One region of the Peribacillus sp. NJ4 genome, then DNA from elsewhere that is predicted to be linked to it. Evidence: riboswitches for the same ligand, from Rfam matches in the RefSeq annotation. Region 1 holds a riboswitch; each other region holds the start of a gene.
What was found. A riboswitch is a leader RNA that binds a small molecule or an ion and turns the genes downstream of it on or off. The one in region 1 is predicted to bind S-adenosylmethionine.

Region 1 (4,706 bases):
GTATCAAGGGTGTCATTATAAATACCGCCTCTGTATTTGGCTACTTAGCTTCCCATGGGACTTTTGCCTATCAGGCGTCCAAAGGAGCAGTTAGAATGATGACACAAACAGCAGCTTTGGAATTGGGTGCTTATGGAATACGCGTAGTAGGCATTGCACCAGGCGGTGTTGATACTTCAATCATACAAAGCTATAAAGATATGGGAATCATCGATAAATTGAATGCAAGTCAAATGCACGGTAAATTAATTAAGCCAGAAGCCATTGCAAATGCTGTCTATTTATTATCCTTGGAAGAAGCGGATGCAATCAATGGAAGTGTAGTCATGGTCGATGATGGCTATGCATCTTTTAAATGATTATCTGAAAAAGAAAACATCGTCCAAATTAGACGATGTTTTCTATATACGATATATGGGAATATTGATTTCTAATAGATCGAAGGTAATATTGACCGATTGGTACCATCGGGATATCATGTAAAATAGATTGGTGAAACCGGTCTTATCTTTATAAAAGAAGGTTGATATTTTTGAAAAAGGGGCAACAAACCAAAGAACGAATCATAAATGTAGCCCGGACTCTTTTTGCGACAAAAGGGTTTGACATGACAAGAACGAATGAAATTGCCTCTGCATGCAATGTTTCCGAAGCTACTATTTACAAATACTTTGAAAGCAAAAAAGATTTGCTTCTGGCTACAATTACTCCTAATGAAAAAGAGGAGTCTGAAGATGGGACAAACCATCTGTCAACTGATGATCTTGTGGAAAATCACGTTTGCACCATGATAAAAAACGTTCTTGAAAATAAAGAACAGTTTTCGATATTATTTCGGGAAACACAATTCGATCAAGATATTTCAAAGCAATATGTTGATCGAATTTTCAAGCCGAATGCCAAGCATATTGAAATACAGAAGAGAATAGATAGCGGAGAGATACAATATATTTCTGATATTATCCTTTTTAATGTGGGGATCATTTCTTTCACATTGGCATTATCTACACATTATGAGATTCATCAACAGAAAAAGGAACCATATTTTACTTCTGAACGAATTAAGAGCATTGCACAACTTTTGGTATATGGTATTCATGGAAAACAAAATCATACATAATGAAACGGTCATATTAAAAGGCATGAGCATCAAGCCGCAAATATGACCGTGTTTTTTTGAATGGTAAGCAATCATTACTTGTGAAATTAATAAACCGGAGTGTAAGATTTGACTTATATTTTTCAGACTATTACGATAAATGCATGCTGCAACAAATTCATTACGAGGATTTTTATTCTAAAACCATGTAATATGGGAGGGGATTTATATGAGCGATATCGTAATTTTATCAGGAAGTCCAGCGATTCCATCAAGAACGGACATTTCACTAAAACATATTCAATCATTAGTAGAAAACCAAGGATTTACCACAGCTTATTACTCAATTACGGATTTCTCAGCAGATGATTTATTCCAAGGGAAATATAATAGCGAAGATATCTTAAAGCTTTCGGAGAAAATACAAGCAGCCAGAGGAATCATCATTGGTTCACCGGTATATAAGGCTTCTTATACAGGGGTATTAAAAGCCTTGATTGATTTGCTGCCAGAAGGAGCTTTTAAGGGGAAGCCAGTGCTGCCCATTATGATTGGCGGAAGTAACAGGCATTTATTGGCGATTGACTATGCGCTTAAACCATTAATTTCAATATTAAAAGGCGAGCCGTTGCAGGGCATATATTTTGTGGATAAGGAAATAGATAAACAGAATTCAGAAAACCCGATCAATGACTTGAATTTAGTTGATCGCGTTCAGAGTCAGGTTCAAGAACTAATAGAAGCGATTCAGTTAAGAAATTAATAAGTAATCGACTTCAATAAAAGGAATGGAATTCAAGTAATTACTTTTTCAATGAATGACAGGCATCAATAATAGCTTAATAATGAAAATAGACTCATTTTTTTGGAGACTTTATCTAAAAAGACGAGTCTATTTTCATATTTAAATGAACATAAAATCATGAATGGAATAGTGTGTATAAAAATAACAGTTCCTCCATAATATTAAACCAAGTTATTTTATAAGAAAACTCCATTGACAAGGATTAAATATATGTTAATATTTAAAATAATAAAACTTATCCAGAGCGACGGAGGGAATTGGCCCTTTGAAGTCCAGCAACCTGCATGATGGATGCAAGGTGCTACCTCCAACAAAATGTTGATCATTTTGGAAGATAAGGTAAAGAATATTTACCTTGAAATCTTTCCATCATGGAAAGATTTTTATTTTTCGGAAAATTCTTTGGGAAACCATAACAATTTAAGGTTGTTTGGAATTATATAAATTTAATAAATTCATTTAATCAGCGGTGAAATAATATATTCGCGGATTTTCTTAAAGGAGGAACAGGTTTGGATAAAGAGAATCAGCTTGAAGAAATATTTGAACGACTTCAAGAAATGCTTAATTCAATGAAGTATGGATCGATTACACTTATTGTCCAAGATGGTAAAATCATTCAAATGGAAAGAAATGAAAAACTAAGAATTAAATAAGGTATCTGCTGACTAGAAAAACTAGAGGCGGGTTTAACTGATATAAAGAGAGTATTGGTTAGATTCGTCTCTTTTTCCTAGGGTCATTTAAACTGGGGAAGATTATAACGGGCATTGATCAAAAGTAATTCTAACCAGTGACATACAGCAAGTTCTTAGAGGGGGCTGCAAAGTTGGCTGCATTAATAAACTATGAAAATTTCAACACCGGAGATTTACCTGTATTTCCTGAAGATAGTGAGACAAAAGGTGCTTTGGAAGTACTGCAATGGGCGAATGACCATTATGGAAACAAACTGATATATGCGTGTAGTTTCGGTATAGAAGGCATCGTGCTTACGGATTTATTGGCGAAGGTCAATCCCTCGGCAAAAATAGTTTTCCTTGATACAGATGTTCATTTTGAGGAAACGTACCAATTGATCGATCAAGTGAAAAAGCGATATCCAAATCTTTCGATCGAAATGAAGAAACCAGCATTGACGCTTGAAGAACAGGCAGCGGAACATGGGGATGAATTATGGCTTAGCGATTCCAATAAGTGCTGTAACATCCGTAAAATCACTCCGCTTACAGATGTGCTTTCAACGGCAACAGCCTGGCTTTCGGGACTACGGAGGGAGCAATCTGAAACAAGGGCTCTGACAGAGTATATCAATAAAGATAATAAGTTCAAGTCAGTAAAAATATGTCCACTCATACATTGGACATGGAAAGATGTTTGGCGTTATGCCCACAAAAATGGACTTCCATATAATATCCTGCATGATAATGGATATCCAAGCATTGGTTGTAAAACATGTACGGCACCTGCCTTCAATGCAGATGATTTACGCTCAGGCCGTTGGCAAGGAGCCCAAAAAACGGAATGCGGATTGCATTTATCTTAAATAAATAGAAAGTATAGGCTTAAATATTTAGAAACCATAGGGGGAAATTAGCATGACAATCAGTTTACCGCACGGAGGAACACTAATCGATCTTTGGGAACCAAAATATGATTTTAGTAAAATAACAAAGTCAATCGAAATTGACGAAATAGCTTTAAGTGATCTTGAATTGATAGGCACTGGTGCCTACAGCCCGATCAAAGGTTTCTTTACAAAAAGTGACTATGAGACAGTTGTCAAGGATATGAGGCTTAGCAGCGGCCATGTATGGAGCATCCCGATTACGCTGCCTTTGAACGTTGAAGTTGCAGAAACTCTTACTATAGGTGAAGAGGTAAAGCTGACTCATGAAGGTGAAACATACGGAGTTCTCTCCGTTTCCGATATTTTCACTCCCGATAAACAATTGGAAGCGACATTAGTATATCAAACGGATGATGAGAAGCATCCTGGTGTGAAAAATTTATATAACCGCGGGGATGTATATGTCGGCGGAGAAATAAAGTTAGTAAAGAGAATAGAGCGTCCGCTATTTCAAGCAAATTATCTGGACCCAGTTGAGACAAGGAAAGCTTTTGCTGAAAAAGGCTGGGAAACGGTTGTCGGATTCCAAACGAGGAACCCTGTTCACCGTGCACATGAATATATTCAAAAGACAGCATTGGAGATTGTCGACGGCTTATTTTTAAATCCTCTTGTAGGTGCCACTAAATCCGATGACATTCCGGCAGATGTACGAATGGAAAGCTATAAAGTGTTGCTTGAAAAATATTATCCCAAGGATCGCGTCTCACTTGCAGTTTTCCCTGCTGCCATGCGTTATGCAGGACCAAGAGAAGCGATTTTCCATGCGATGGTCCGTAAAAATTATGGTTGCACCCATTTTATCGTCGGACGTGATCATGCGGGTGTGGGTGATTATTATGGCACATATGATGCTCAAAAAATCTTTGGGAATTTTAATTCAGATGAGTTAGGGATCACGCTATTATTCTTTGAACATAGTTTTTACTGTAAAGAATGTGGCAATATGGCTTCCGCTAAAACTTGTCCGCATGGCAAGGAAGACCATGTCATCCTGTCTGGAACGAAGGTAAGGGAAATGTTGCGTAATGGAGAAATTCCTCCAGCTACCTTTAGCCGTAAAGAAGTCATCGAGGTGTTGATCGAAGGTCTTAAAAAGAATGAAGTTTATAACTGATTGGACATAAATTGAAGGATCACATGAAGAGGGGGATTATTAAATGAGTAAAAGT
Region 2 (4,706 bases), 270 kb from region 1:
GGAAATCGTCGAAACCTTAAGGATTCCAGTGGAAGGAAGCTTTAAGGATGAAATATATCCTCAGGCCGGAGCCGTTTTGGAAATGGACTACACTAAAAATAAGAAAGCACTTCAGGAGTTCTTTTCAAAATAATAAGAATGTCCAATATCTTTTGTTATCGAAAACATCGGGATTTAATTAGTAAATAGATTCGAATCACTTAGATTATTTCATAATAGACCTCTAAAGAATAATCATAATTGATCATCATTAAAAAACGAGACGGATACGAAATCCTTCTCGTTTTTTATCACCAATAAAACTTGGATTATTTAACGAAATCCGGAATGTTTTTGATGAAATCCGGTGTTATGATGCCGTTTTCTGTAATGATGCCTGTAATTAGATGATTCGGTGTAACATCAAAGGCTGGATTGAAAGTCTTCACGTTTTCCGGGGCGATCCTTACACTTTGAATGAAAGTGATTTCCGCTTCATGCCGTTCTTCGATCGGGATGGATGTGCCGGATTGGATTGAAAGGTCGAAGGTGCTTGATGGAGCCGCCACATAAAAAGGGATACCAAAGTGCTTGGCTAAAATGGCCAATCCCAATGTCCCGATTTTATTGGCTGTATCTCCATTAGCCGCAATTCTGTCGGCCCCGACTATAATTCCATTTATTCGTTTCTGGTGAATCGTATGGGCGGCCATATTATCAGAAATTAAGGTGACGTCAACCCCCGCTTGCATCAATTCCCAAGCCGTCAAACGCGCCCCTTGCAGGACAGGCCTGGTTTCACAAGCGTACACTTTTAGCGGAAAGTCCCTTTCTTTAGCCAGGTGGAAGGGAGCCAGGGCTGTTCCATAACGGGCTGTGGCAATCCCTCCAGCGTTGCAATGCGTTAGGATGGAATCTCCTTTAGCGAATAAGGATAAACCATGTTCCCCGATTTTCCTGCACATTTCTTCATCTTCAGCAAAGATGGCTTGGGCCTCCGATACAAGTGCTTCCTTGGCAGTTGAAATGCTTTGCGCTGCTTTCAACGTATTCTCCATCCTCCTTAACGCCCAAAAAAGGTTGACTGCAGTTGGCCGTGAAGAAGCGAGTTTTTCAATATGCCTCGTTACATTTTTCTTGAATTCCTCTAATTCAGCGGTTGTTTCCTGTTTGGCACCAAGTGCAACACCAAATGCTGCCGTCAGTCCAATTGCTGGGGCACCACGAACTTTTAATGTCAATATGCTGTCATATACATCATCAACAGAATGAAGTTCAATAAATTCAGTTATGGAAGGAAGGGCTTGTTGATTTAATAATGTAATATGGGTATCATCCCATTGTACCGAATATGGTAAGGGTGCTAGTGTAGTCATGTGCAGGTCTCCTTTTAAAGGGTTGAATAAGATGGCAGTGTACGTTGCTTCAACGCTTCAATGACAGCTGGAACATCCAATTCTTCCCGTTTTTTAATTAAAAATGCACCAATTTCCAATGTTGCCGTTTTGGCAGCGATCCTTGTATCTTTATTTTCAATGACGTTTAAATCGGCAACATGGGAAAGGCCAATGGTTCGCCGAATCAGTTCACAGCCGGCAAAACCGAATGCATCTTTTTTGAATTTTGTCAGTAAATAAGGCAGATAGCCTTTCACATGGCGGAATGGGCTTTTATTTTGGCCTTCCCATAATTCGGTATAAGTTTCTTCAAAGGCATTCCAAAATTCATGAAGGTGTGAGAAAATCTCTTCCTTTCCAGCGCCATTTCGTGTAATTGCCTGAAAGAGAAGGTTGGCGGTGTATTGACCAAGGTCAAAACCAACGGGCCCATAAAAAGCGAATTCCGGATCAATAACCTTTGTTTCAGTTTCACTTGCAAAAATACTTCCAGTATGTAAATCTCCATGAAGCAAGGCTTCCTGCTCGGTTTCAAAACTTTGTTTCAGCTTAGCGACCTCAAGTATCACTTCTTGATAATTCCAAATATTTTTGGCGGCATCAGTCAATTCCGGCTCGAAATCTCCCGGGAGTTCCTCAAAAAATGGATCCGTGAAAATAAAGACCTCAGTGATTTTGCAGAGTTCCGGATTCGTGAAATGTCGGGCCACTTCCTTTTTCGCGGATGGTTCTAAATGATAATCTGATGTATAAAATGCCGTCTTCGCTACATATTCACCAATATGCTGTGAAAGCAATGGATATTGATCGCCATCGATCAAGCCTTTTCTAACGATTTTCAAGTGCGATAAATCTTCCATGACTGTAATGGCAAGCTGTTCATCCGAATAATAGACTTGCGGTACGAATTCGGGGCAATAGCTTCTGAAATGAATCAGTGCATTCGCTTCAATGGCTGCCCTTTTCAATGTCAGCGGCCAGCTTTCACCAAGTACCTTGGCATAAGGGACCGCTTGTTTGATTATTATTCCTTTGTTTGTGACTGTGTCTGTAATATGAAAAACATAATTTAAATTTCCATCGCCGATTTCTTTACAGTTTAAACTTGCATCCGCATTGACCAACCCAAGTTTTTTTGCAAGGGTTATAGCTGTTTCGTTTGTCAATCTCTTAAAATTTGAATGGTTTTGAGTCATTCTTTTCCCCTCCAGATTCAAAATAAGAATAAAAAAGCCTCTTTCATATAGAAAGAGGCAGAAGTTTTGGCTTCGGACCTCTTATCTTCCAGAAAATGAATTCTGGTGGAATTAGCACCGTGCTCTGTGGATTTTATAATCCGGCGGTGAATCCGCCCCATTTCACAATGGTATTACAGTCGGTTGCTGGGCTTCATAGGGCCTTTATCCCTCAGCCTGCTCTTGATAAGAGTATATGTTTTCTGAAATTTTAATCTTCGGGAAAATAATATCAACTTTTTAAATAGTTTGTCAATGGGAAAATTAATAATAATCCGGCCGACGATATTCGAATACGGGTATTTTGTTCCGTGCTTCCGTAACTTTATTGAAGTCCAAGGTGCCTGTCAAGAGTTCGTTTGCTTCTCCGGCTTCACTTATGATATTCCCCAATGGATCAATAATCAAGGAATGACCCGCAAATATATTATTGACATCCGAACCTGAACGGTTAACGGCTACAACATATGCTTGGTTCTCGATGGCACGGCTAATCAATAAGGCTCTCCAGTGATCGAGTCTGGGCTTTGGCCATTCTGCCATTACGAATAGAACTTCGGCGCCTTGAACGGTATGGGCTCGCTGCCATTCAGGAAAACGGATGTCATAACAAATGAATCCAGCACATATTTTTTCATCAAGAGTAAATAAACCATCTTTTTCACCTGGCTGCAGGAAATGATGTTCATCCATTAACTGAAATAAGTGAAGCTTATCATATTCTTTTATGAGATTTTCATCCTTATTGATGATGATCATGGTGTTATAGATGCCCTTGCTTGCTTTTTGGCAACGGAACCCCCAATTATGTGAAACTGGTGTTTCTTTACCTGATCTTTTAAACATTCAATCGTTTTTTCTGCTTCTTCATCAGCAATCTCATTTAACCTGGTCAAGTCGTATCCTGTTGACCAAAGCTCTGGTAAAATAACGATATCGGGTTTGGACATTGCTGCTATTTCCATCCATTATTCTGCAACCTGAAAATTGATATCTGGTTGCCCGAAGGCAATATCCAATTGAATGCAGGCAATTTTCCACTTCATCGTTTAAAACCCACCTGTAAAAAATGCTTTACAAGACTATGATAAACATATATCATTTGTGACTAGAATTTCAAGAAATTTCAGAGAAGGTGTATAAATGTTGCAATTCGAAAAATCCAGACAACTTCAAAAACTGCCCAAGCAGTTTTTTGCCTCTCTAGTCGCAAAAGTCAATGCGATTACGGCGCAGGGTCATGATGTCATTAATTTAGGCCAGGGAAATCCTGATCAACCGACGCCTGAACATATCGTGAAAAGTTTACAGGTTGCCGCTGAAAAAACGATTAATCATAAATATTCGCCGTTTCGGGGACATCAATATTTAAAAGATGCTGCTGCCGTCTTTTATGAACGTGAATATGGTGTCAAGCTGGATCCGAATAGTGAAGTGGCGATTCTCTTCGGGGGAAAGGCAGGTCTTGTCGAACTGCCGCAATGTTTATTGAATCCAGGTGATACAATCCTTGTTCCAGATCCCGGCTATCCGGATTATCTTTCCGGTGTCGTTTTAGCCCAGGCAAAGACCGAACTGATGCCCTTGACAGAAGAAAATGATTTTCTTCCGAAATACAATGACATACATAAAGAAGTGCTTGATAAAGCCAAAATGATGTTCTTGAACTATCCGAATAATCCCACCGGTGCTTCTGCAACTGAAAGTTTCTTTGATGAAACCGTCTCCTTTGCAAAAGAGCATTCGATTTGCGTGGTCCACGATTTCGCTTATGGGGCAATAGGATTCGACGGAAAAAAACCGATAAGCTTTCTCCAGGCAGAGGGAGCGAAGGATGTAGGGATAGAAATTTACACACTATCGAAAACATACAATATGGCAGGGTGGAGAGTCGGTTTTGCAGTGGGGAATAAAAGTGTCATAGAAGCTCTTGAACTATTGCAAGACCATCTTTATGTTAGTCTCTTTCCAGCGATACAGGAAGCAGCGGCAAGCGCATTGCTGGACTCGCAGAGCTGTGTAGATGAGTTAGTGAAGATGTATGAGGGACGCAGGAATGTTTTCATTGAGGGATTGAGTGCAATCGGATGGGATG
Region 3 (4,706 bases), 2.1 Mb from region 1:
AGTGGTTTTTTTGTTTATGAAAGGCCCGGTTTCAATTTAATTCCTACTAAATCCATAGAGAAAGAGGAGAAATAGTATGTCAGAGAAAAAGTTACGTTTCGAAACATTGAGTGTTCATGGCGGTTTGCAAGCTGATGAAACAGGTGCACGTGCAGTCCCGATCTACCAAAGCAATGCATACTTGTTCAAAGACACTGACCATGCAGCGAATTTATTTGGCTTAAAGGAGAATGGCTATATATATACACGACTACATAATCCCACGGTCAGCGTTTTTGAGGAAAGAATGGCCTTATTGGAAGGCGGTATCGGCGGATTGGCAACAGCAAGCGGAATGGCTGCCATCTCACTGTCAATCCTGAATATTGCCGGTGCAGGGGATGAGATCGTTTCAGCCTCCACTTTATATGGCGGTACGTATAATCTTTTTGAAAATACTCTTCCTAAATATGGGATTAAAGTGAAGTTCGTTTCTCCTGATGACCCTGAAAATTTCAAAAGGGCGATTACGCCAAGAACTAAAGCCATATTTGCCGAAACGATCGGAAATCCAAGTTTGAGGGTCCTTGATATTGAAGCGGTAGCCGACATTGCCCATGATGCCGGGATACCTTTAATCATTGATAATACCTTCGCTACACCGTATCTATGCAGACCAATTGATTTTGGAGCGGATATTGTTATCCATTCCGCTACAAAATGGCTTCTGGGAAATGGAACCACCTTAGGCGGTGTCATCGTGGATGGAGGGAAGTTCGATTGGAACTCGCCAAACTACCCTGGCTTTACGGAGCCTGATCCAAGTTACGACGGTCTGGTATACGCCGAGGCAGTTGGACCAGCCGCTTTTATAACGAAAGCCCGAGTGCAGTTACTTCGTGATTTAGGCCCTGCGCTAAGTGCCCAAAGCGCATTCCAGTTTACGCTTGGACTTGAAACGCTGCATGTGAGGATGAAAGAGCATCTTTCGAACACGAAGTCTGTACTTCAATATTTGAAAAAACACCCTGCCGTGACTTGGGTTTCGCATCCTGCTAATGAGGATCATCCCGATAAAGCCCTTGCGGATAAATATTTGCCTAAGGGAGCAGGATCTGTTGTGACTTTTGGAATAAAGGGAGACCGCGAAGCCGGGGCGAAACTTATCAATTCGGTGGAATTATGGTCCCATGTAGCGAATGTAGGGGATGCGAAGAGTTTAATCATTCACCCTGCCAGTACGACCCATCAGCAATTGAATGATGCAGGTCTGGCGAAAGCTGGTGTGCGTGCTGATCAAGTCCGTTTATCCATTGGGATTGAAAATGTAGAGGATTTAATAGAAGATTTGGAGCAGGCAATTGAAAAAGCGACGAATATCGTCTCCTTGACTTCTAAAACGGTTTAAGCAAAAAGTCCTGGGCATTCTTGAACTAGAAATATTATACATTGCGCTCCTTTTTTATCTATGATAAAATTTCAACATACTAAAGAACTTAATGATGTACAAATATTCTATATATTAGCTCTTATCAAGAGAGGTGGAGGGATGTGCCCGATGAAACCCGGCAACCGACAAGGAGATTTCCTTGGAAAGGTGCCAATTCACACAAAGTTTAATCACTTTGGAAGATGAGAGGAAGGCCTGTTTCTTCACCTGCCTTTCTGCTCATGCAGAAAGGTTTTTTCTATTTCAGTAGGGAAAACCTTTGCATGAATTGCAAAATTGGTAGGGGAAACAGATAATAATGTAGAGAAATTAACTAAGTTCATAGGTTTTATTGGATAAAAGAGGTGAGGATTAATGATTACATTGACAAAAGTCAGTAAGCTGTTCCGAACAGGAAAAGGAAGCAGTGAGACGATCAAGGCTGTAAATAATGTGAATGTTGAAATAAATAAAGGCGAGATTTTCGGTATTATTGGTTATAGTGGAGCGGGGAAAAGTACTTTGATCAGGATGCTCAATGGATTGGAAACACCCACAGAAGGATCCGTTGTGGTGGCTGAGAAGGAAATTTCAAAAATTAAAGGTGCTCAGCTTCGTAAGGCCCGTCAAGAAATCAGCATGATTTTCCAACATTTCAATCTATTATGGTCCAGGACCGTTCAGGAAAATATATCCTTCCCGTTGGAAATTGCAGGAGTTTCAAAATTTGAACGCACCAAACGTGTGAACGAATTGATCAAGTTAGTCGGACTGGAAGGCAGAGAAAAGGCCTATCCTTCGCAATTAAGCGGAGGGCAAAAGCAACGGGTGGGAATAGCCAGGGCTCTAGCGAATGATCCTAAAGTGCTGCTGTGTGATGAAGCGACTTCTGCCTTGGATCCACAGACTACCGACTCTATACTCGAATTGCTTGTTGACATCAATCAGCGTCTTGGGTTGACGATTGTCTTGATAACACATGAAATGCATGTAATACGTAAAATCTGTCATCGTGTGGCTGTGATGGAAAGCGGGCAAGTTGTTGAACAGGGACCTGTCCTGGATGTTTTCAAGAATCCTAAAGAACAAATGACGAAGCGTTTCGTGCAACAGGTGACGGAACCGGAAGAAACGAAAGAAACGATGGACCATCTGCTCGAACGCTTTCCTGCAGGCAAAGTGATTCAATTGACTTTTGTAGGTGATCATGCAGAAAGCCCGTTGATCACTAAGCTTGTGCGTAACTTCGAGTTGGATGTCAATATAGTTCAAGGTAAAATATCGCAAACCAGAAGCGGTTCATATGGAACGTTGTTTATCCATCTTGATGGCAAAGAGGATGAAATGCTCCGCGCAATCGAATTCATTAAAGCACAGCAGGTAGGCGTGGAGGTGATTACTCATGCTTGAAGAATTATTGCCGAATGTTGATTGGGAAGACATTATTGAAGCAACGAAAGAAACGCTTTATATGACAAGTATCTCTGTAGTGGCAACCTTTTTTATAGGCATATTATTAGGATTGATCCTGTTCTTGACAGGGAAGGGGAATATGTGGGAAAACCGGGCAATCAACGCGGTCATCAGTGCTGTGGTTAATATATTCCGTTCCATTCCATTTCTTATTTTGATCGTGCTGCTCATTCCTTTCACTAAAGCGCTTGTCGGTTCCATGATCGGAGAGAACGCTGCACTGCCGGCACTTATTATCGGTGCGGCACCATTTTATGCACGTATGGTTGAAATCGGCCTCCGTGAAATCGATAAAGGTGTAATTGAAGCCGCTAAATCGATGGGGGCAAAAACGAGCACGATCATTTGGAAGGTCCTTCTTCCGGAGTCGATGCCTGCCCTTATTTCCGGGATTACGGTAACATCGATTGCATTGGTTGGATATACCGCAATGGCCGGGGTCATCGGCGCAGGCGGACTTGGTAATCTAGCCTATCTGGAGGGCTATCAAAGAAATCAAAATGACGTTACGCTTGTAGCGACTATCGTTATTCTAATTATCGTCTTCATAATTCAAATTATTGGAGATGTGATTACATCTAAATTGGACAAAAGATAAAGGGAGATGAAAAGGATGAAAAAGTTTTTAGGATTTGCATTGATTTTAGTGTTATCTATCGCTTTGGCTGCTTGTGGAAGTGAAAAGGATAAAGGCGGCAGTGAAACGGAAAAAGAATCGAAGAAATTAGTTGTAGGGGCATCCAATGTTCCGCATGCTGAAATCCTTGAGGAAGCTAAGCCGCTTCTTGAAGAAAAAGGAATAGAATTGGAAATCGAAACATTCCAGGACTATGTTTTACCAAATAAGGCTTTAAATGATAAGGAATTGGATGCTAACTATTTTCAGCACATTCCTTATTTAGAATCCCAAATTAAAGAAAATGGATATGATTTCGTTAATGCAGGCGGAATCCATATCGAGCCAATAGCTCTATACTCAAAAAAATATAAAACCATCGATAAACTTCCTGATGGGGCAACGATCATTTTAAGCAGCTCTGTCGCTGATCATGGGCGTGCTTTATCCCTTTTGGAAAAGAATGGCCTGATCACTTTGAAAGAGGGAATCGATAAAACGACGGCTACAACTAAAGACATCGTTAAAAATGAGAAAAACCTTAAATTCGATTCTGAATATGAAGCGGCTCTGCTTCCTAAAATTTATGAGAGCAGCGAAGGCGATGCTGTTTTGATCAACTCAAACTATGCGATCGATGCAGGTTTGAATCCGATTGAAGATTCGATCGCCATTGAAGATTCTGAATCACCATACGTGAATGTCATCGCTGTAAACAAAGGTGACGAAAATAAAGAAGCAATCAAAGCGCTTGTAGAAGTATTGCATTCTAAAGAAATTCAAGATTTCATCCTTGAAGAATACGAAGGTGCAGTTGTACCGGCGGATAAATAATTCAACAATGACGGCCTGATGTAATTCAGGTCGTTTTTTCATGTTTATATATGATAGAAAAAGGGTAGAGAATGATTGAAGGTAATAAAATGATACACAAATTTGAAAGGATGGTTCACTATCAATACTCTGGATTTAAATGTAACAAGCGAAATGGAAAAGGCGATGCAGTCTTCACATGGGATTGGCTACAGTGAGTACAGTAGAAACTTAGACCTCCGTATCGAGGTTGAGAAAGAACGAGATAGGGAACATGAAAAGTGCAACAAAATGGTCCTGGACCTGCAACGCAAAATTCACGGCTAAGCATATAAAAGAGTTCTTTAAAAGATCGGTCTGTAGAGGTAAAATGGTAAGTGGTCCAGAAAATAAGGG

Region 2: linked by a shared signal. The riboswitch ahead of mtnK (S-methyl-5-thioribose kinase) and the one ahead of QUF94_RS13285 (YezD family protein) in region 1 are both predicted to bind S-adenosylmethionine.
Region 3: linked by a shared signal. The riboswitch ahead of QUF94_RS02625 (methionine ABC transporter ATP-binding protein) and the one ahead of QUF94_RS13285 (YezD family protein) in region 1 are both predicted to bind S-adenosylmethionine.

What each region holds. Positions count from the first base shown of each region.
Region 1 is NZ_JAUCFQ010000001.1:2,653,398-2,658,103, forward strand. It holds partial or broken gene QUF94_RS13270 (SDR family NAD(P)-dependent oxidoreductase) at 1-359, shown strand, start outside; gene QUF94_RS13275 (TetR/AcrR family transcriptional regulator) at 533-1,120, shown strand; gene ssuE (NADPH-dependent FMN reductase) at 1,329-1,862, shown strand; SAM riboswitch class I at 2,137-2,245, shown strand; gene QUF94_RS13285 (YezD family protein) at 2,417-2,560, shown strand; gene QUF94_RS13290 (phosphoadenylyl-sulfate reductase) at 2,746-3,450, shown strand; gene sat (sulfate adenylyltransferase) at 3,503-4,651, shown strand; gene cysC (adenylyl-sulfate kinase) at 4,695-4,706, shown strand, end outside.
Region 2 is NZ_JAUCFQ010000001.1:2,387,499-2,392,204, forward strand. It holds gene QUF94_RS12015 (LCP family protein) at 1-133, shown strand, start outside; gene mtnA (S-methyl-5-thioribose-1-phosphate isomerase) at 309-1,355, opposite strand; gene mtnK (S-methyl-5-thioribose kinase) at 1,370-2,572, opposite strand; SAM riboswitch class I at 2,651-2,804, opposite strand; partial or broken gene QUF94_RS12030 (carbon-nitrogen family hydrolase) at 2,876-3,576, opposite strand; gene QUF94_RS12035 (pyridoxal phosphate-dependent aminotransferase) at 3,755-4,706, shown strand, end outside.
Region 3 is NZ_JAUCFQ010000001.1:539,392-544,097, forward strand. It holds gene QUF94_RS02620 (O-acetylhomoserine aminocarboxypropyltransferase/cysteine synthase family protein) at 77-1,387, shown strand; SAM riboswitch class I at 1,506-1,618, shown strand; gene QUF94_RS02625 (methionine ABC transporter ATP-binding protein) at 1,784-2,818, shown strand; gene QUF94_RS02630 (methionine ABC transporter permease) at 2,811-3,479, shown strand; gene QUF94_RS02635 (MetQ/NlpA family ABC transporter substrate-binding protein) at 3,495-4,331, shown strand; gene QUF94_RS29030 (YuzK family famiily protein) at 4,497-4,637, shown strand.